Regions from separate parts of the Fundidesulfovibrio terrae genome, predicted to be linked through region 4. Evidence: predicted binding sites of a transcription regulator. Region 4 holds the regulator's gene; each other region holds the start of a gene.
The links. Region 4 encodes sigma-54, which starts transcription at its own class of promoters, with help from an activator protein. Its sites were predicted from a motif close to CTGGCACGGNNNNTGCTT; they were not measured.
Positions count from the first base shown of each region.

Region 1: flgB (flagellar basal body rod protein FlgB) is a predicted target of sigma-54. The motif match lies at 3,987-4,004, and genes of this name have one in related genera.
Region 2: nifH (nitrogenase iron protein) is a predicted target of sigma-54. The motif match lies at 1,293-1,310, and genes of this name have one in related genera.
Region 3: ML540_RS01655 (DNA-binding transcriptional response regulator) is a predicted target of sigma-54. The motif match lies at 3,375-3,392, and genes of this name have one in related genera.

Region 1 is NZ_JAKZFS010000004.1:195,126-200,436, forward strand. Features, by position in the region: gene ML540_RS13730 (FliH/SctL family protein) at 1-77, opposite strand, end outside; gene fliG (flagellar motor switch protein FliG) at 79-1,074, opposite strand; gene fliF (flagellar basal-body MS-ring/collar protein FliF) at 1,078-2,676, opposite strand; gene fliE (flagellar hook-basal body complex protein FliE) at 2,700-3,047, opposite strand; gene flgC (flagellar basal body rod protein FlgC) at 3,058-3,495, opposite strand; gene flgB (flagellar basal body rod protein FlgB) at 3,498-3,911, opposite strand; gene ML540_RS13760 (tetratricopeptide repeat protein) at 4,303-4,875, shown strand; gene ML540_RS13765 (IMP cyclohydrolase) at 5,050-5,311, shown strand, end outside.
Region 2 is NZ_JAKZFS010000001.1:137,556-142,866, forward strand. Features, by position in the region: gene ML540_RS00660 (putative bifunctional diguanylate cyclase/phosphodiesterase) at 1-221, opposite strand, end outside; gene ML540_RS00665 (sulfite exporter TauE/SafE family protein) at 258-1,055, opposite strand; gene nifH (nitrogenase iron protein) at 1,359-2,183, shown strand; gene ML540_RS00675 (P-II family nitrogen regulator) at 2,225-2,587, shown strand; gene ML540_RS00680 (P-II family nitrogen regulator) at 2,584-2,958, shown strand; gene nifD (nitrogenase molybdenum-iron protein alpha chain) at 2,996-4,645, shown strand; gene nifK (nitrogenase molybdenum-iron protein subunit beta) at 4,658-5,311, shown strand, end outside.
Region 3 is NZ_JAKZFS010000001.1:360,722-366,032, reverse strand. Features, by position in the region: gene ML540_RS01670 (methyl-accepting chemotaxis protein) at 1-416, opposite strand, end outside; gene ML540_RS01665 (cytochrome c family protein) at 426-884, opposite strand; gene ML540_RS01660 (methyl-accepting chemotaxis protein) at 1,208-3,274, shown strand; gene ML540_RS01655 (DNA-binding transcriptional response regulator) at 3,430-3,819, shown strand; gene ML540_RS01650 (sulfite exporter TauE/SafE family protein) at 3,888-5,138, shown strand; gene ML540_RS01645 (hypothetical protein) at 5,142-5,311, shown strand, end outside.
Region 4 is NZ_JAKZFS010000005.1:20,596-25,906, reverse strand. Features, by position in the region: gene ML540_RS14860 (PTS sugar transporter subunit IIB) at 1-289, opposite strand, end outside; gene ML540_RS14855 (PTS sugar transporter subunit IIA) at 296-733, opposite strand; gene rapZ (RNase adapter RapZ) at 744-1,628, opposite strand; gene ML540_RS14845 (PTS sugar transporter subunit IIA) at 1,735-2,187, opposite strand; gene hpf (ribosome hibernation-promoting factor, HPF/YfiA family) at 2,187-2,726, opposite strand; gene rpoN (RNA polymerase factor sigma-54) at 2,769-4,208, opposite strand; gene ML540_RS14830 (KdsC family phosphatase) at 4,460-5,011, opposite strand; gene ML540_RS14825 (CTP synthase) at 5,008-5,311, opposite strand, start outside.

The DNA.
Region 1 (5,311 bases), on a different contig from region 4:
TCGGAGGGCCCGGCCGTGCCGATGCCCATGACCACCCGGGCGTTGCCGGGCAGGAAGCCGCCGGAATTTGTATCCATGCTAGATGAAGACATCGCCGCCGCCTCGGCCGATGGCGATCTTGCCTTCGGCCTCCAGTCTTCTCACGGTCTTGACCACGTTCTGCTGCGCGGCCTCCACGTCGGCCAGGCGCACGGGCCCCATGATCTCCAGGTCTTCCTTGATCATGGTGGCGGCGCGCTCGGAGAGGTTCTTGAAGAACTTCTCCTTGAGGTCGTCGGAGGCGCCCTTGAGGGCCTGGGTGAGCTCCTCGTTGGAGACTTCCTTGAGCAGTTCACGGATGGAGCGGTCGTCCAGGGCCTTGACGTCCTCGAACACGAACATGAGGTTGCGGATGTCCTCGGCCATCTGCGCCGATTCCTCTTCGATTTCGGAGAGGACCTCTTCTTCGGTCGCGCGGTCCACCGCGTTGAGGATTTCGGCCACCGCCGTGACGCCGCCCACCTTCTTGCCTTCTTTTCCACCCATGGCGATGAGCTGGTTTTGCAGCACCTTGTCCACTTCCAGGAGCATCTCCTCGGCCACGGCCTCCAGGCGCGCCAGGCGCATGAGCACTTCGGCCCGCACGCCCGAGGGCAGGTTCTGGAGCAGCTCCGCGGCCTGGTCGGGATGCAGGTGCCCCAGGATGAGGGCCAGGGTCTGCGGGTGTTCGCTTCTGAGTATCTGGGCCAGGATGCGCGGGGAGACGTTTTCCAGCTCCTGGAAGGGAGTGGGCCCGGAGGCGATCTCCAGCGAATCCATGATGTACTTGGCGGTGTCGGAGTCCAGCGCCTTGGAGAGCATGCGCTTGACCGTGTCCGGGCCGCCCACCAGCAACTCCTGACCGAACTGCATCGTCTCGTTGAACTCCTTGAGCACCTCTTCGACGCCTTCCTTCTCGATGGTGTCGATTTCCAGCATGGCCTTGGAGATGCGGGCGATCTCGCCCCTGTCCATGCGTTTGAACACCTCGGAGCAGAATTTGTCGCCGAGCGCCAGGCAGAGCACGGCGGTCTTTTGCGGTCCGGTCAGGGCCATGGCTTACGCAGCCTCCTGCTTGAGCCATCCTCGAAGGATCTGGATGGCCTGTTCGGTGTTGGTCTCGAAGAGCTGCTGCGCCAGAACCTTGGCGTTCTCCAGCCGCTTCGAGATTTCCAGCAGTTCCGACTCGTCCTCTTCGGGCTCGGCCAGGGCGATGCGCCGTTCGGCCTCGGGCAGGCGGTTGAGCTGCTCGATCTCCTCGCGAGTGACGCGGGGGCGGATGAGGGCCATGACCACCGGGCGCACCACCAGGAGCAGGAAGAGGAACACCAGGAGGCCGTTCAGGAAGGGCTTGCCCAGGCGCTGGGCGTATTCCAGCATGTTCTGGGTGAGGCTCGGCTCGGCCATCAGCTCGCGCTCGCCGAAGGACATGGAGCTCACCTCGATGGTGTCGCCGCGCTTGAGATCGATGCCCACCGCGCTGGATACGGCCTGCTTGATGCGCTCGATCTCTTCGGCGGGCCTGGGGATGAACTTGGGTTCCTTGCTGTTCGGATCCTGAATGTAGTCCACGATAACCGCGACGGAGAGGCGCTGCAACTCCCCGGAAGGGGCCACGATCTCCTGCTGCTCGGCGTCGATCTCGTAGTTGGTGATGCGCTTTTCCTGAGACTGGTCGACCTTGTTCTGGGTGCCGGAGAAGCCGTCACCCCGGAAGTTGGTCTCAGGCACGGAGCCGTCCACGTTGGCCTTCTGGTTGGTGGAGGATTCCTCGCGGGTCTCGGAGCGCACCACGGTCTTGTTGGGGTCAAAGCTCTGGCGCTTGGTGACGCGCTGGGAGAAGTCCAGGCTGGCCGACACCTTGGCGATGGACTTGCCGCCGCCCACGATGGGGGTGAGCAGTTCCTCGATCTTGCGTTCGATGTTCTGCTGGTAGTTGTTGCGGAAGTCGAACTGGGTATTGGTGAGGCCGTCGATGCTCCCGCCGTCCTTGGCCTGGTAGACGATCTTGCCCGCGGTGTCGGTGATGGTGACGCGGCTGGGGTCCAGGCCTTCCACGCTCATGGCCACGAAGTTGACGATGCCCTGAATCTGCTTCTGCTCGAGCTTGGCCCCGGGCTTAAGCGTCAGCACCACCGAGGCGCTGGACTTGCGCTGCTCCTCGATGAAGAGGCTCTTGGCGGGCAGCACCAGGTGCACCCGGGCCTTGTCCACGGCGGGGAATTCCGAAATGGTGCGCGCCAGCTCGCCCTGCAGGGCTCGCTGGTAGTTGATGCGCTGCACGAAGTCGGTCTGGCCCACCTTGGTCTCGTCGAAAATCTCATAGCCCAGGCCCGCGCCGCGCAGCTTGCCTTCGCCAGCCACCTTGATGCGGGTCTCGCTCACCTGGTCGGCCGGGACCAGGATGGTCTGGCCGCCGTCCTCGAGCTTGAAGGGCGTCTTGTTCGCCTTGAGCATTTCCATGACGCGGTTGGCGTCGTCCTGGGCCAGCTTGGTGAAGAGCACCTTGTAGTCGGGCTGGTTGAACCACAGGACCATCAGCACGAAGGCGGCGACCACCGAGACGGCGACTCCGGCGAACAGGATACGCTGGGCCATGGTGCGGGCGGACCAGAAACGGGTGGCCTGATCCCAGAGCGATTTGAGCAGAGCGGGCATGGAAGGCTCCTATCGTTTAGCGCCTAGAAAGGCATCTTGACCAGTTCCTTGTACATATCCATGACCTTGTTGCGCACGGTGGAGGTCATGGACATGGCCAGGCCGGCCTTCTGCAGCTGGATCATGAGTTCGTGGACGTTCTGGTTCTCGCCGGTGGTGAAGGAGGACACCATCTGGTCCTTCTTGATCTGTTCGGCGTTGACGTCGGCCAGGGAGCTCTTGAGCGAATCCACGAAGTTGGTCTTGTGGCTGCCCGAGGTGCCGAAGGCCTCGGCCACTTTCTGCTGCACGCCCTGGGCGCCCGTGGTGCCCAGAGTGTTCTGGCCCATGGCGGCGCGGTAGGCGTTGATGCCGATTGGACTGATGGCCATGGCGAGTCTCCTAGCGTCCGATCTCAAGGGCCTTGTTGTACATGGCCTTGATGGTGCTGATGGTGGTGGTGTTGGCTTCGTAGCCGCGCGAGGCCTGGATCATGTTGGTCATTTCCTCGACCACATTGATGTCGGGATATTGAACGAAGCCGTTGGCGTCGGCGTCGGGATGGCCGGGCTCGTAGACCTGCTTGGTGGGGCGGTTGTCGTTGACGATGCCCGTGACGCGCACTCCCTGGAGTTCCTGGGAGAGGGCGGAGTCCATGGCCTTGCCGAAGGGAGTCGCAGGGGTGGACTCCAGGGCCACGGACTTGCGCTGGTAGGGCCCCTGCCCGTTGGCGGTGCGCGTGGTCTTGGCGTTGGCCAGGTTCATGGAAATGACGTTCATGTAGGTGCGCTGGGCCGAGAGGGCCGAGCCACCGATGTCGAGGGCTGTCATGAAGTCCATGATTACTTGCCTCCTTCCGCGATGATCTTGGAGATGCCGTCGAAGTTGGACTTCATCACCGTGGTCAGCGCGTTGTACATCAGGGAGTTCTTGGCCATGGTGGACATTTCCTTGTCCATGTCCACGGCGTCGGCCCCGTAGATGGTGCGGGGCTTGAATTCCTTGACCACGTCGCCCTGGTAGTCCGAGGCGTCGTAGGTGCCGGGAACGTGCTTTCCGTTGGTCCGGGTCATGCCGCTGCGCAGGTCGGCGGTGCCGATGGCGTTCTGGAGGTCGGATTCGAAATCCAGGGAGCGGGCCTTGTACCCGGGTATGTTGATGTTGGCCAAATTGGACATGACGAGGTTTTGACGCTCCAGGCGCAGATCCATGACCTTGGCGATCAAGTTCGCGTTGGCTCCGTAGATGTCCGTCATGGCGTGGCTCCTTGGGCGGCGGCTGATTTTGCCGGGCTCTCTTCGCTCGGCGGGAGGCCGCCCCGGCCCATCTCATAGCAACTCCCGTTCCAAATGATTAACCATCCGGAATGTAAGAAAAACATCCAAAATGGCGTAACCTGGCATGCGGCGTGCTCCTCTTATTATGGTTGCCTGCCCGTCGGAGGAATTTGCCTGTCCCGGCGGTTGGCACGCAGATTGCTTGGGTGATCTCGCCGGTGTGCCGGTCCCCGGGAGGGACATTCGTCGGACACCGGTTGCGGAAGGGGAGGCGGGAGGCCAGGACGGCCATCCCGGCTTGGGAGAATCGACAGGACGCCACGCCCGGGAGAAGGTTTTGGCGAGGCGTCCATCACCGGAGGGGACAGTCATGAGCGGTCATCTGGACTACGAAATCAACAAGGAACTGGGCGAGTGCTACTTGTTCATGGGCGACCTGGACAAAGCCGAAGAGTATTACCGTAAGGCCATGAGCTCCAATGGAGTCCATCCCGAGCCCTACCTGGGGCTGGCCACCATCTGCGTGCACCGGGGCAACCTGGACGACGCCTTCAGCTTCTACCGCAAGGCGGCCAACGTCGAGGCCAGCGACAAGTCGCTGTCGGGCATGGCCCTGATCGAGATGGAACGCGGCGAGCACGACGCGGCCTTCAGCCACTTCTCGCAGGCTCTGGACCACAACCCCGAGAACATGGTGGCGCTCTACAGCATCATCAGGATCGGCCAGGCCACGGGACGCCTGGGCGAAGTGGTTCCCCATCTGGAGAACTACCTGTCCATCGAGCCCCTGAAGCACGACATGAGGTACTCCCTGGCGGGATGCCTGGTGGCCGCCGGACGCGAAGGCGACGCCAAGGCCCAGTTGGACCGTATCCTCGAGCACGACCCGGCCCATGCCTGCGCCGTGGAACTCAAGGACCACCTGGAAGCCAAAGCGGCTTAAAGCGCGCTCCGGAACAATTTTTCGACGAATCTCCCCTCCCCCATTGGTTCCCGGTCCGGTACCGCTCCCGGCGGCCGGACCGGGAATCAAATCAAGACGGGCGGGAGATGACGGAACCGGGTTGCCAAGCGCGGGCTATTTTGGCACTGCCAAGCCAAAACAAGCGAGGCAGCCATGGATCTATTGCCCATTCGCAGGGCCATTCTCTCGGTCACGGACAAGTCCGGACTGGCCGGGTTCGCCGCATTCCTGCACGAAAACGGCGTGGAGCTTGTCTCCACCGGCGGCACCAAGAAGGCCATGACCGACGCGGGGCTTCCCGTCACGGCCGTGGACCAGGTCACGGGATTCCCCGAAATGCTGGGCGGCCGGGTAAAAACCCTGCACCCCAACATCCACGCGGGCATCCTGGCCGACAAGGACAATCCCGAACACC
Region 2 (5,311 bases), on a different contig from region 4:
TAGAAGGCCGCGTCGTGGTGGTCGGACTTGAGCATGCGGGGGTTCTGCCCGTGCGCTTCGTCAGCGTCGTATCCGGTGATGTCGGTAAAGGCGTCGTTGACCCAGAGGATGCTTCCGTCGGGGGCGGTGACGATCATGCCTTCGCCGCTGGCCCGCACGAGCGCTTCGAGCAGACGCGCGGGATCACCGGGAGGGAGTGGGAACGGGGGAGGAGGGTTCATGTACGGCTTCGACCTCTCATCCCCCTGCTAGCAAACTTAGAGCACCTGGAAAAGCATTCTCGTGGCCATGAAAAAAAGAAACGCCGCGAAGACCTTCTTGAGCTTGGCCACGGGCAGCTTGTGGGCGATGCGGGCGCCCGTCGGCGCGGTGAGCATGCTGCAGACCACCAGGCCCACCAGGGCCGGGATGTAGATGAAGCCCAGGGTGGCTCCGGGCAGCCCGGCCTTGCCCATGCCGCCGAGAATGTAGCCCACGGTCCCGGCCAGGGCGATGGGGAAGCCGATGGCCGCCGAGGTGCCCACGGCCTGGTGCATGGGGATGTTGCACCAGGTCATGAACGGCACGGACATGGTGCCGCCGCCGATGCCCACCAGGGCGGAGACCGCGCCGATGAAGGATCCGGCCCCGAACATGCCGCCCGCTCCTGGCAGCTCGCGACTGGGCTTGGGCTTGATGTTCAGAAACATCTGGAAGGAGACGTAGTAGAGGAAGCACAAAAAGAAGACCTTGAGAAAACCGCTGGAGAGCATGGAGGCGATCCAGCTTCCGGCCAGGGTGCCCACGATGATGCCGGGAGCGATGGCGCGGACCACGTACCAGCGCACCGCGCCGTGCTTGTGATGGGCGCGCATGCTGGAGACCGAAGTGAACATGATGGAGGCCAGGCTGGTGCCCAGGGCCAACTGCATCATGTATTCCGGGGTCATGCCCTGCCAGGCGAACAGCACCGACAGGACCGGCACGATGACGATGCCGCCGCCCACGCCGAGCAGTCCGGCCAGGATCCCGGCCACGGCTCCGGCCAGGGCGTAGAGGAGGAAGTACAGGATCATCATGGCGACTGGCTCCTTGCATTCGGAACGCGTGTTTGGCGAAGTATAATCTTTCCCTGTGGTTGTCGACACACGGATGTTACACGTACGGTGCCGGAAAACTTACAAAAAGGTCGACATTTTTGTAGCGACTTTTGTGTAAGGCCACCGTCCCCGCCGGGCCTTCCTGGCGAGTCCGCCTCCCGCTGATCCGCGCCAGATGGCGATTTTTTGCAATTTTGCAAAAAACCGTCTGATTTGGCACGGCCCTTGCCCTATGCCCAGCGTACCCGGCGAATCCAAATCCCTTTTCGGAGGTTTATCATGAGAAAGATCGCTATCTACGGCAAAGGCGGCATCGGCAAGTCCACCACCACTCAGAACACCGTGGCCGGTTTGGCTACCCTGGGCAAGAAGGTCATGGTCGTGGGCTGCGACCCCAAGGCCGACTCCACCCGCCTGCTCCTGGGCGGCCTGCAGCAGAAGACCGTTCTGGACACCCTGCGCGAGGAAGGCGAGGACGTCGAACTCGAGGACATCCTGAAGCCCGGCTTCAAGGGCACCATGTGCACCGAGTCCGGCGGTCCCGAGCCTGGCGTGGGCTGCGCCGGCCGCGGCATCATCACCTCCATCAACCTTCTGGAACAGCTGGGTGCCTACAAGGAAGACAAGAGCCTGGACTACGTCTTCTACGACGTGCTGGGCGACGTTGTCTGCGGCGGCTTCGCCATGCCCATCCGTGAAGGCAAGGCCCAGGAAATCTACATCGTCGTCTCGGGCGAGATGATGGCCATGTACGCGGCCAACAACATCTGCAAGGGCATCGTGAAGTTCGCGGAAGCCGGCGGCGTGCGCCTGGGCGGGCTCATCTGCAACTCCCGCAAGGTCGACCACGAAGAGGACCTGATCAACGCCCTGGCCGAGCGCCTTGGCACCAAGATGATCCACTTCGTCCCCCGCGAGAACCAGGTGCAGCGCGCCGAGCTCAACCGCAAGACGGTCATCGACTTCTCCCCCGAGCACCCCCAGGCCAACGAGTACCTGTCCCTGGCCTCCAAGATCCAGGACAACCAGAACTTCGTCATCCCGACTCCGCTGCCCATCGACGAGTTGGAAGCCCTGCTCGTGAAGTACGGCATCGCCAACTAGGCGGCCCGGTCAACCTCAAGACTTAGGATGGAGATACCAGCATGTCCCTCATCATGATCCGCTCCGTCGTCCGCCCCGAGAAGGCCGATGACGTCATGGCAGCCCTCATGGAGGCCGGTTTCCCGGCCGCGACCAAACTGGCCGTCGCCGGCCGCGGCAAGCAGCGCGGCATCAAGATCGGCGAAGTGACCTACGACGAGATTCCCAAGATCCAGATCATGACCGTGGTGTCTGAGAAGGACAAGGAATTCGTGGTCAAGACCATCGTGGACGCCGCCCGCACCGGCGGCAAGGGCAACTTCGGCGACGGCAAGATCTTCGTTTCCCCCGTGGACGAGATGTACACCATCAGCTCCGGCGTGAAGGAAACCGACCTGTCGTCCATCGGGGAGGCCAGGCCATGAAGGAAGTCATCGCAGTCGTTCGCATGAACAAGATGAACCAGACCAAGAAGGCCTTAACCGACGCCGGTATCGCCGCCTTCTTCGCCCACGAGGCCTGGGGCCGGGGCAAGGGCCTGGTGAACATGGCGGTGGCCGCCGGGGCGGCCCAGGGCTACCAGGAGGCCGCCGAGGTCCTGGGCAATAAGGGCAAGCTTTTCGCCAAGCGCATGGTCACGGTGGTGGTGCCCGACGACAAGGTCTCCGCAGTGGTGGAGGCCATCACCGCCGCCAACAAGACCGGCAACGCCGGCGACGGCAAGATCTTCGTGCTGCCCGTGGCGGATTCCATCAGGGTGCGCACCGGCGAAACCGGCTCCTGCGCCATCGAGTAACCGGCCCCGAGCCAGCGACAGTTAAAGAGGTAACACCATGGACGCCCCGATCAAAGAACCCCTGGTCACGCCCGGCATCGATCCGGAAGAGGCCAAGAAGGAGCTTCTGGCCAAGTACCCCCCCAAGGTCGGCCGCAAGCGCTCCCAGCAGATATACATCAAGGAAACCGACGGCGGAGAGGACCGCGAGATCCTGGCCAACGTCCGCACCGTTCCCGGCATCATCACCATGCGCGGCTGCACCTACGCGGGCTGCAAGGGCGTTATCCTGGGCCCCACCCGCGACATCGTGAACATCACCCACGGCCCCATCGGCTGCGGGTTCTACTCCTGGCTGACTAGGCGCAACCAGACCGACGCCTCCGGCGACGTGGAGAACTTCATCCCCTATTCGTTCTCCACCGACATGCAGGACGAAGACATCATCTTCGGCGGCGAGAAGAAGCTGAAGAAGGCCATCCAGGAGGCCTACGACATCTTCAAGCCCAAGGCCATCGCCATCTTCTCCACCTGCCCCGTGGGCCTGATCGGCGACGACGTGCACGCCGTGGCCCGGGAGATGAAGGCCAAGCTCGGCATCAACATCTTCGGCTTCTCCTGCGAAGGCTACAAGGGCGTGTCCCAGTCCGCGGGCCACCACATCGCCAACAACAAGATCTTCACCGAGGTCGTGGGCACCTCGGACACCCCGGTGCGCTCGGGCAAGTACATGATCAACATGCTCGGCGAGTACAACATCGGCGGCGACGCTTTCGAGATCGAGCGCATCCTCGAGAAGTGCGGCATCACCTTGAACGCCACCTTCTCCGGCAACTCCACCTACAACGACTTCGCCTCCGCCCAGATGGCCAGCCTGAACGCCGTCATGTGCCACCGCTCCATCACCTACGTGGCGGACATGATGGAGACCAAGTACGGCATCCCCTGGGTCAAGGTGAACTTCATCGGGGCCCACGCCACCGCCAAGTCGCTCCGGCGCATCGCAAACTACTTCGGCGACGCCGCGCTGATCGCCCGCGTGGAAGAGGTCATCGCCGAGGAAATGCCCGCGGTGGAATCGGCCCTGGCCGAGATCAAGCCCCGCACCACCGGCAAGACGGCCATGCTCTTCGTGGGCGGATCGCGCGCCCACCACTACCAGGAGCTGTTCCGTGAACTGGGCATGACCACCCTGGCCGCCGGCTACGAGTTCGCCCACCGCGACGACTACGAAGGCCGCCACGTCATCCCCACCATCAAGGTCGACGCCGACTCGCGCAACATCGAGGAGCTCGATGTCGAGCCCGATCCGCAGATGTACAAGCCCCGCATGAGCGAAGGGGACATGAAGGCCCGCGAGGAAGCTGGTTGGAAGTTCAGGGAGTACGAGGGGCTCATCCCGGACATGGCCAAGAAGACCATGATCATCGACGACCTGAACCAGTTCGAGTCCGAGAAGCTCATCGAGCTCTACAAGCCGGATATCTTCTGCGCGGGCATCAAGGAGAAGTTCGCGGTCCAGAAGATGGGCGTGCCGCTCAAGCAGCTGCACTCCTACGACTACGGCGGACCCTACGCCGGGTTCAAGGGCGCTGTGAACTATTACAAAGATATCGACAGGATGGTGAACTCGAAGGTCTGGTCGAAGGTGAAGGCCCCCTGGCACGCCGACGGCCCCGAACTCACCGCCTGCTACGTGGCTGGCTAGGAGGATTCTACAATGGCACTCTTACGGCACACCCCCGCTGAAATAACGGTGGACAGGAAGGCCCTGACCATCAACCCGGCCAAGACCTGCCAGCCCGTGGGCGCGATGTACGCGGCGCTGGGCATCCACGGCTGCCTGCCGCACTCCCACGGCTCCCAGGGCTGCTGCGCCTACCACCGCTCCGCCCTCATCCGGCACACCAAGGAGCCCGTGAGCGCGGCCACCAGCTCCTTCACCGAAGGTTCCTCGGTGTTCGGCGGCCAGGCCAACCTGCTCACCGCCATCCAGAACATCTTCTCGGTCTACGAGCCGGAAGTGATCGCGGTGCACACCACCTGCCTCTCCGAGACCATCGGCGACGACATGACCCAGATCGTGGAGAAGGCCCGCTCCGAAGGCAAGGTGCCCCCGGGCAAGCACGTGATCTACTGCAACACCCCCTCCTACGTGGGTTCGCACGTCACGGGCTACTCCAACATGGTGGTCGGCATGGTGAAGAACCTGGCCGAGTCCACCGGGACCAAGAACGGCAAGGTCAACGTCATCCCCGGGTTCTGCGAGCCCTCGGACATGGCCGAGATCAAGCGCCTGGCCCTGGAGCTGGGAGTTGCCGCCAACGTGTTCCCGGACACCTCCGGCGTGCTCAACGCCCCGCTCACCGGCAAG
Region 3 (5,311 bases), on a different contig from region 4:
TTGCCGTCCTGCTCCACGAAGACCGATTCGCGCAGGTTCTCCTTGAGCCCCCGGCGGTGCAGTTCCGTCAGTTCCGGGCTGCCCGCGGCCTGGGCGAAGTCCTTGCGCACGGCGCCCGGCTCGGTGCTGTAGGTCACGCTGCCGGTGTAGGAGGTCATGTAGGCGGTCAGGTCCTTGAACTTGGTCCGGATGGCCCCGAACTCCTCGATGGTGGAGCGGTTGTCGCCCACCACCATGGGCTTCTCGATGCCCATGTAGGCCAGGTCCGCCTCGGCCTCGGCGGAGTGACGGATCTGGTCGGACATCATGTTCCGGATGCCGATCCCCTCGTAGACGCTGATGGCCGAAATGACGGCCAGGGAGATCGCGGCGATAAGGACGGTGATCTTGGCGTTGATGGAATGAGTGAAATTCATGACCGCCACCTAGTGCGCGCCCGAGAAGAGCAGCGGTTTGAAGTGGAAGTCCTCCACCCTCTGGGAGTTGTGGCATGCGGTGCAGGTCTGCATGGAGGGCCGGCGCGTCGTAAGCTTGGGGTCGCCGGACTCGGCATGGGCGCTGCCGGGCCCGTGGCAGCTCTCGCAACCCACGTCGGCCAGCCCCGGCGTCGTCTCGTGGCTCACGAACCCGCCCTTCTTGCCGTACCCCGTGGTGTGGCATTCATAGCACTGCTTGAGTTCGTTTTCCTTGAGCTTGGGTTTCATGATGGCGATGGAATCCCAGGCGTGGGCCTTCTTCGAATATTTCGAGAAGTTCCCGTATTGCTGCTCATGGCACTGAGAGCACGCTTTGGAACCGATGTAATGGGATTCCTCTTGCTGGGAACAAAGGCCGGACGAAGGCAACAACACAACGCACAAAAACAAAAACACACCCCGAAACATACCGCGTCCTCCAATATATACGTCGCCCTGTGGGTCATTTGTTCCCATTCTCTATCCTTGTCAAGCAGTTGCGACAAATTCGGAACCGTCTCGACACAGCGTCCGCCGGCGCGGCTCCAAGGCCGGTGCCAGCATCGACTCGAGCCCTCCGGATTTGACATCCGCATCGAAAAAAATAATTATATTCATTAAATAAAATATTTTCCCACGAGTCTCGCCAGGGAACGTCCGTTTTGCCGACAGGCCGAGCGGCCCCCGGCCAAACGCGCCACGCCGTTTCGGATCAGGCACCGCGACTGTCCGGACGAACCCAAGGAGATTTCATGACGCGCTCCCTGCAACTGAAGTTCCTCATCCCGGCCCTGGGGGCCGTAGTCCTGGGCATGGCCTGCCTGGTGCTCCTCAACGCGCGCACGGTCCGTTCCTCCATGGAAGCGCAGCTGGCCCAGGACATGAGCCTTCTGGCCCAGTCCCTGACCCGGGACGTCACCGGCAGCATGGAGGACAAGTTCATTCTCCTGGACGGCGTGGCGGCCAAGGAGAACGTGATCATGTCCGCGTCCATCGCCGTCACCTCCACCATGCAGCCCGAGCTGTCCTCGCTGGCCAAGAGCGTCAAGGGCCTGCTCTACTTCAACGTCTTCGACCTGACCGGCGAGGCCCAGGTCTCCTCCGAGATACTCAAGGCCCCCATCAACGTGACGGATCGCGACTACTTCAAGGCCGTGGTGGATGGCGGAGTGGCCCACGCAGTGTCCAAGCCCCTCATCAGCCGCACCGTGGGCAAGGCCGTGGCCGTGCTGGCCGTGCCCATCCGGGACAAGTCCAAGAAGCTCGTGGGCGTGCTCAACGCCGGCCTGGACCTGGACTACCTGGTCAGCGAGGTCTCCAAGACCAAGATCGGCGACACCGGCTACGTGTTCATCCTGGACCGCGACGGCATGTACGTGGCCCATCCCGATCCGGCCAAGCGCATGAAGAACGTGGAAAACCCTCCCGAGTGGCTGCGCCGGGCCATGCAGGCCAAGTCCCTGGAGCAGATCGCCTTCGAGGAGGACGGCAAGCCCGGCATGGCCACGGTGATGCCCGATCCGCTCACGGGCTGGCGCTTCGTGGTCATGGCCCCTGCCCAGGAGCTGGCCGCTCAGGTGAGCCGGGTCAACGGGCAGAACATGGCCATTGCCGCCGGAGTGGCCCTGGCGCTGGTGGGGGTGATCGTGGTGGTGCTGCGCGTGCTGGTGCTGCGCCCCCTGTTCGCCTGCGGCGGCTTCGCCCGGGACATCGCCGCCGGAAAGCTGGACAGCGCGCTTGCGGTGCGCGACGCTGACGAGATCGGGCGCATGGCCGACGACATGCGCTCCATGGTGGACGCGCTCAGAGAGAGCCTGGAACAGGCCCGGCAGGAGCACGCCATGGCCGAAAAGGCCGCCGCCGAAGGCAGAACGGCCCTGGCCGAGGCGGAACAGGCCCGGCGACAGGCCGAAAGCGCCAAGTCGGAGGGCATGATGCAGGCCGTGGCCGTGCTGCGCGACGTGGTGGAGGGCCTGCAGGCAGGCTCCAGGGGGTTGATGGACGAGATCGACAGCCTGCGCGAGGGCGTGCAGGGCCAGGAATCCGTCACGTCCGAGACCGCCGCCGCCATGGACGAGATGAACTCCAGCGCCCTGGAGGTGGCCCGCAACGCCAACGAAGCCTCCGAACTGGCCGGCCGGACCCGCGCCGAGGCCCAGCGCGGGCAGTCCGTGGTGGACGACGCCCGCCGCGCCATCACCCAGGTGGACGAACTGGCCAAGGCCCTGGAACAGGGCATGACCCGCCTGGGCGACCAGGCCAAGGCCATCGGCCAGGTGATGGATGTGATCTCCGACATAGCCGACCAGACCAACCTGCTGGCGCTCAATGCGGCCATCGAGGCCGCCCGCGCCGGCGAGGCCGGACGCGGCTTCGCCGTGGTGGCCGACGAGGTGCGCAAGCTGGCCGAGAAGACCATGAACTCCACCAAGGAAGTGGGCCAGGCCATCTCCAGCATCCAGGCGGGCACCGCCCAGAACGTGGACATGGTCAACAAGGCGGCCCAGGCCGTGGAGGTGGCCTCCGGCCTGGCGGCCCAGTCCGGCGAGGCCCTGCTCGGCATCGTGGACCTGGTGGACAAGACGTCGGGACAGGTGAGCGGCATCGCCCAGGCCGCCGGGCAGCAATCCTCGGTCAGCGAGGAGATCGCCCGGTCCGTCTCGGGGATCAGCAGCTTCTCCCAGGACCTGGGCCGGGGCATGGACGACTTCACCCGTACCGTCTCCGGCATGGCCGGGCATGTGGACGAACTCTCCCGGGTTATCTCCGGGCTCGAACGCCAGGCCGGTTCCGGCGGACCGGCTCAGCTGAAAGCCTGATCCTTTACCAGCTGTAAAAGAAATGGACACCTGATGCGGCGCGCCTTCCGGCGCGCCGCTTTTTTTGTCCGCCATTCCGGGCTGTTGCCTGAACGCCGCTCCGGCACGCACTTTGCCTTTCCCTGTACATGGCACCCGCGTCAGCAATCTTCACGGTGATTCTGGCCGATCGCAACCGGCACATCCGGGAGCTCCTGGCCAGGGAGTTCGCCCGCGCCGGATTCACCGTGAAGGACTGCGGGACGGGGCGGGAAGCGGCCTGCCTGGCCGCGTCCGGAGCGGACGTGCTGGTGGCCGACGCGGACCTGCCGGACATGGACGCCCTGAGCGTGCTGCGCCTGGTCCGGCGGGTGATTCCCGGCCTGCCAGCCCTGGTGCATGCCCACGACGCCCAGGAGGCCGGGGCGAGCCTGGACGAGCCGCTGGTGTTCTTCGTGGCCAGGGCCGACGACCCCACCGTGCTGGTGCGGGCCGTGCGAAGGGTGCTCGAAAGTGAAATACCCGGAGCCGCGACGATCCGCGGCCCGGAAGATCGGCAAGGGTGAGCGCGTGTGGCGCTTCGAGGCGATGTCGCGAGGGGAGAACATGTTTCGGGAAACGGAGGTGTAAGAGGATGCGATTCTTCAGGGATGTCTACCAATTCATGATGGAAGGAGCGCGGGCCCACGCCAAGTGGGACTACGAAGTCTCCATGAACATCATCCAAAACCGCAAGAAGCTCTTGATCCTGGCCGTGCTGGCCCTGCCGATCCTGGGCTTCAGCCTGGTCGAGGCGGCCGACGTGATCGGCGGCAAGACCGCGTACATGCCGTCGTACTACAACACCACCATCTTCCTGGCCTCCATCGGCGTGGGCCTGGCCGCGGGCCTCATCACCGGCTGCATCGGCGCGGGCGGCGGCTTCATCATCACCCCGGCCCTCATGGCCGCCGGCGTCAAGGGCATCCTGGCCGTGGGTACGGACCTGTTCCACATCTTCGCCAAGGCCATCATGGGCACCGCCGTGCACAAGAAGCTCGGCAACGTCTCCGTGAAGCTGGCCATGGGCTTCCTGCTGGGCTCGGGCTTCGGCGCGGTGACGGGCGGCTACATCAACAAGACCCTCTACGACTCCGACCCCATCCTGTCGGACTTCTTCATCTCCTCGATCTACGCCGTGCTGCTGGGCTTTCTGGGCTTCTACGGCATGTACGACTTCCTGAAGTCGCGCAAGGTCGAGAGCGGCGACGCCCACGGCGGCCCCGCCGGCGCCGACGTGCCGCCCCTGGCCCAGGCCGTGCAGAACCTGAAGGTTCCGCCCATGATCACCTTCGACGAGGACTTCGTCCCCGGCGGACGTCAGCTCTCCCTGTGGGTGCTGGCCGCGGGCGGCTTCATCGTGGGCGCCCTGGCCGCCATCATGGGCGTGGGCGGCGGCTTCGTCACCTTCCCCATGTTCGTGTACGTGTTCGGCGTCTCCTCCATGACCACGGTGGGTACCGACATCCTCCAGATCATCTTCACCTCGGGATTCGCGGCCATCAAGGAATACGCGGTCTACGGCTTCGTGTTCTACACCTTGGCCATGGGCATGCTCATCGGCTCGCTTCTGGGCATCCAGGTGGGCGCGCTGGTCACCAAGGTGGTCAAGGGCGTGCACATCCGCGGCTTCTACGCCCTGTCCATCATCTCCGGCTTCATCAACCGCGTGGCCACCCTGCCCAAGAAGCTCACCGAGCTCGGCTACCTGGGCTGGTCGCCGGAACTCAACAACATGATCGAATACGTGGGCAACGTGGTCTTCTGGGTCAGCGTCGGGCTTTTCGGAGTGTGGGTGTTCGGGAAGTTCTTCGCCAACATCTCCATGCTGCGCGGGGAGGAATAATCCATGCTTATCGTCAACAAAGCTCCTTTCGCCAAAGGTTTGTTCCTGATGATCACGTTCCTGATCGTGTTCGGGGTCATCATGTCGCCGGTCTTCAAGGACCATAACGGAAACGTCCAGACCGGCCTGGAGTTCTCCGACGACTTCTTCAACAAGCTGTCCAAGAACTCCTC
Region 4 (5,311 bases):
ACTTGAGCCCGGCGTCGAAGGCCCGCCGCGCGTCCGGGCAGGAGGCGAACAGCACCAGCACGTCCTTGCCCAGGAGCTTGCGGCCCGACAGATATGCCTGGGCCAGATTCACCTGGACGAAGGAGATGTCGACCCCAAGGGGGATGGCGATGGACATGATCTGCTGGCGCAACTCGTCGGCGGCCAGTTCGTCGTTGGCCACCACGATGGCGTTGGCGTCGGTGAAAGGCAGCCAGGCTTCGATGATCTGGCCGTGCACGAGACGGTTGTCGATGCGTACCCAGAACACCCCGGACTACTCCCCGGCGACCCGTTTTCGCAGGATTTCCCCGGCCACCACGATGCCCTGCACGCCCGCGGTCTTGGCGTCGGCGGCCAGGAGCTCCAGGGCTTTGGTACGGGTGGAAAGGATTTTTATGAGCATGGGCAGGTTCACGCCCGTGACCACCTCGATACGATGTTGCCCGATGAGCGACAGCGAGAGGTTGGTGGGAGTGCCCCCGAACATGTCGGTGACGATGATCACGCCCGCGCCCTGCTCCACGGCCTTGATGGACCGTTCGAGCTCCTTGACGGTTTCCACGGTGTCCACGCCCACGTCCACGGAAACGGTGCGGGTGTGCTCCTGGGGGCCGATGATCATTTCGGCGGCCTTGAGAAGCCTGTCGCCGTAGTCGGTGTGGGTCACGATGACCACGCCGACCGGGGCGCCGGATATATTCTTGTCGTTCATTGTTGAAATATCAGCCTTTTTCGATATGGCGGTGTTCCAGCGAGACCGTGTACCCCGCCTTGCGCAAGGTGTCAAAGACGGCCTCGGCCGTGGCCACGGAGCGATGCCTGCCCCCGGTGCAGCCAAGCGAGATTGTCAGCCGGTAGCGGCCTTCCTTGGCGTACATGGGGATAAGGTCTTGAAGGAATGCCTCCAGCTTGGGCAGGAACACCCTGCCCTCCTTGGAGTCAAGGACATACTCCACGATGGATTTGTCCTGTCCGGACAGTGGCTTGAGAGCTGGTTCGAAATAGGGGTTGGGCAGAAAGCGTAGGTCGAAGAGCAGGTCGGATTCGGTGGGGATGCCATACTTGAACCCGAAGCTCATGATGTGCACCTTCATGGAAGGCCCCTTGCCCTCCAGGAACTTCCATTTGTCCTGCAGTTGGCGGCGCAGGTCGTGGATGGAGAAGTCGGTGGTGTCCATGACCAGGTCGGCCGCGTCGCGCAAGGGGGCCATGCGGCGGCGTTCCTCCTCCACGGCCTCGCCCAGCCCGTACCCCTCTGCCTCGAAGGGATGTGGGCGGCGCGTGGTGGCGTAGCGGCGCATGATCTCCTGGGTGGCGGCCTCGATGAACACGATCTGGGGCAGGTTGCCCGCGGCGCGCAACTCCTCCATGGCGGGCTGCCAGCCGGAGTCGAAGCCCGCCTGGCGCATGTCCATGCCCAGGGCGAGGCCCCGGTAGCGGTTGGCTCCCTGGCCTTCGAAAAGGCTCACCAGCTTGGGCATGAGGCTTGCGGGCAGGCCGTCCACGCAGAAATAGCCCAGGTCCTCGAAGACGTTGAGGGCCGTGGACTTGCCGGACCCGGAGAGGCCCGAAATCACCACCACGGGCAGCTTGACCGAAGAGGCCATGTCGCGCGCTCCTTGAAAAAGACATCCCCGCCGCGCCTTCTTAAGCGCGACGGGGATGGACGCTAGCACATCATCGACCGGGAATCATCACGAAACGGATGCCGCCTCAGGAATGGCTGGACAGCACGCGCCAGAGGCTTTCCCGGTCCGGGGCGTCCAGGAAGGATTCCCGGAACCCCTCATCGGAGAGGAGCCTGGATATCTGGGCCAGGATACGCAAATGCATGCCCGCCACATGTTCCGGGGCCAGGACCAGGAAGAATATCCGGCAAGGCTTGTGGTCCAGGGCCTCGAAATCGACTCCGCCCCGGCTGCGCCCCGCCACGATGACGATCTCCTTGAGGGAGTCCATCTTCCCGTGGGGAATGGCCACGGCGTCGCCGATGCCCGTGGTGCCCAGGTTTTCGCGGTCCATGAGCACCCGCAGGGCCTTCTCGGGACTCACGTCCGGGAAAGCCTGGGCCACGGGGGACACCAGTTCGCGGAGCACTTCGGGCTTGTCCGACGCTTGCAGGTCGTCGAGCACGAAATCCTTGCGCAGAAACTCCCCCAGCCGCATCAGAGGGAAACTCCAGGGTCGATCAGACCGAAGTCGCCATTCTTGCGCTTGTAGATGACGTTGATACGCTCGGCCTCGGAGTTGAAGAACACCAGGAATTCGTACTTCATGGCGGTGATCTGCTCGGCGGCCTCTTCAACGCTCATGGGCTTGGGGCTGTACTTGTCGGATTCCTCGATGGAGTGGACCTTGCCCTCATCGGTGAAGCTGACCACGCCCATGGTGACGTCGGAAGACGCGGCCTTGCGGCGGTCCTTCATCTTCTCGCGCATCTTGCGCACCTGGGCCTCGAGCTTGTCCGTGATCATGTCGATGGTGGAGTACATGTCGTCGGAGCGCTCATGGGCGGAGATGTGCATGGCGTCCGCGTCGATCACCACATCGGCGATCTGGCGGGTCTTTTCGACCAGCAGCGTGACCACCACTTCGGCGTTGTCGGCATTGGGCATGTATTTGGCCAGTTTGTCGAAACGCTTGGCGGCGTATTCGCGCAGACCGGGGGACGGCTCAAAATTCTTGAAATAGAAAGCAATGTTCATATCTACCTCCGAGGTGTGGCCGCGAAAAGACGCGCGGCGTGATTACAAGACTTCCTTGCGCTTGGACGAGGAGTCGATGCCCATGGCCATGCGGTACTTGGCCACGGTACGGCGGGCGATGTTGACCTGCAGCTTCTGCTTGAGGGTGTCCGCGATCTGCTCGTCGCTCACGGGCTTCTTGGGATCCTCGCCGGAGATGAGCTGCTTGATGAGCGCCTTCACCGACTCCGAACCCACGGAAGTGCCGTCGTCCAACTCCAGGGCGGAGTTGAAGAAAAACTTGAGTTCGTAGATGCCGTGCGGGGTGGCCACGTATTTGCTCGTGGTGATGCGGCTCACAGTGGATTCGTGCATGCCGATGTCGTCGGCCACGTCCTTGAGGATGAGGGGCTTTAATTTCGTAACCCCGTCCTCGAAGAAGTCCCGCTGAAATTTCACTATCGATTCCAGGACCTTGAACAACGTCCGCTGGCGCTGGTACAGGCTCTTCATGAGCCACTGGGCCGAGCGCATCTTGTCCTGGAGGTAGTCCTTGTCCTTGCTCCCGCTGGAACGGCTCATGTCCTCCATGTAATAGGGGGAAAGCTGGAGCTTGGGCAGGCCGTCCTCGTTGAGCACGATGATGAAGTCCTCGCCGTACTTGTACACGTAGGCGTCGGGACTCACGTAGACCGGATCGGAGGAGCTGAAGTGTGAGCCTGGCAGAGGGTCGAGGGTCTGGATGATGTCCAGGTATTCCTTGATGTCCTCGAGGGTGATGCGGAACTTCTTGGCCAGGGGCTTGTAGCGCTTCTTTTCCAGGTCCTCCAGGTGCTCGCGCACGATCTCCAGGAGCACCGGGTCGGTGTAGCCGTAAACTTCCAACTGGGTGAGCAGGCACTCCTGCGGGGTGCGCGCGGCGATCCCCACCGGGTCGAAGCGCTGCAGGGCGTGCAGGACCACCTCCACCTCTTCGGGGGTGGCGCCGGTGGTGGCGGCGATCTCTTCCACGGTGGACTGTAGGTAGCCCACGGAGTCCAGGTTGCCCACGATGTCGTCGGCGATGACTCGCTGGCGTTCGGTGAAGGGGGAGAGGTTGATCTGCCAGGAGAGATGGCCCTCGAGCGAGGTCTTGGAGGCCAGCCTGGCCTCGAAGGACATGCCCTCCTCCGGGGCCTCGTACTCGCGCACCGTGGCCTGGCGGGAGGTGGAAGCGAAGTCGCCGATGTAGTCGTCCCATTCGGCGGTCTTCATGAGCTCGCGCTGCATGGCCCCCTCTTCCTGGGTGGCGTCAGGCGCGTGGGAATCCTCGGCGATGGTGGGCTCGGGGCGCTCGTCGTCGACCTGGACCTCTTCCAGCAGGGGATTCTCGAGCATCTCCTGCTGCACGGTCTCAACCAGCTCCAGCCGGGAGAGCTGCAACAGCTTGATGGCCTGCTGCAGCTGGGGTGTCATCACCAGCTGCTGCGAAAGCTTGAGTTGCTGTCTGAGCTCAAGGGCCATGCGTGCGTCTGTCCTCGTGAAAGTTCTGCGGCAAGCAAGAAAAATGCCGGACCACCGTTCAACCGTGGCGGTTATGCACTAAAAAGGCGGGGGTGGCAAGACTTGACGGGAATTCACAACAGTGGGCGGGAGGCTGTAGCGCGGTGGAGCGTAGCGGATCAGGGGAAAAGCCTCCTTAGGCCTTAGGGGCTCGCCCCTTTGGAATCCAGTATAGTTTCGCTGGCTTGGGCGGCGATATGGCGGGCGAGAGGCTAGACGAGCCAGCGCCGCCACAGGGCGCCCAGCTTGCCCTTGGCCATGAGCAGGAAGCGCACGGCGTCGCGCACGGCCCCGCTGCCCCCAGGACGTTTGGACACCCAGGCCGCCAGGCGCAGGATTTCCGGCTGGGCGTCCACCGGGGCCATGGCAAGGCCCACGCGGCTCATCACCTGGGCGTCCAGCCAGTCGTCGCCCATGTAGGCCACTTCGTTCAAATCAAGATGTTTCGCGGAAAGGAGTTCTTCGAGAACGGGGAGCTTGCGCAGGTGGCCGCCGTGGAATTCGCGGATGCCCAGCTCCCGCAGGCGATGCTGGGCCTGGATGTTGCCCAGGCCACTGATCACGGCCACGTCGATCCCGGCGTGCTGGCAGAGCTTGAGCCCCATGCCGTCCTGGATGCCGAAGCGCTTCAGGCCCGGCCCGGCGCCGTCGTGGAAGACGGCGTTGTCCGTGAGCACGCCGTCCACGTCCAGCACAAGCAGGCGCACTCCCCTGGCCGACGCCAGGGCCCGGCGGTTCACGCCGGGCCTGACGGGTCTTCTCATTTGGCCTCGCGGGCGATCTTGGACGCCCGGATGAACTCCCTGAACAGCGGATGCGGGCGCATGGGGATGGAGTTGAACTCCGGATGGAACTGGCAGCCCAAAAACCACGGATGCTCGGGCAGCTCCACCACTTCCACCAGGGATTCGTCGGGCGACAGTCCCGAGAACACCATGCCCTTCTCTTCCATGCGGGTGTAGTAGGCCTTGTTGAACTCGTAGCGGTGGCGGTGGCGCTCCTCGATCTGGGGCTTGGCGTAGGCTTCCATGGCCTTGGTGTCGGGCTTGACCACGCAGGGGTAG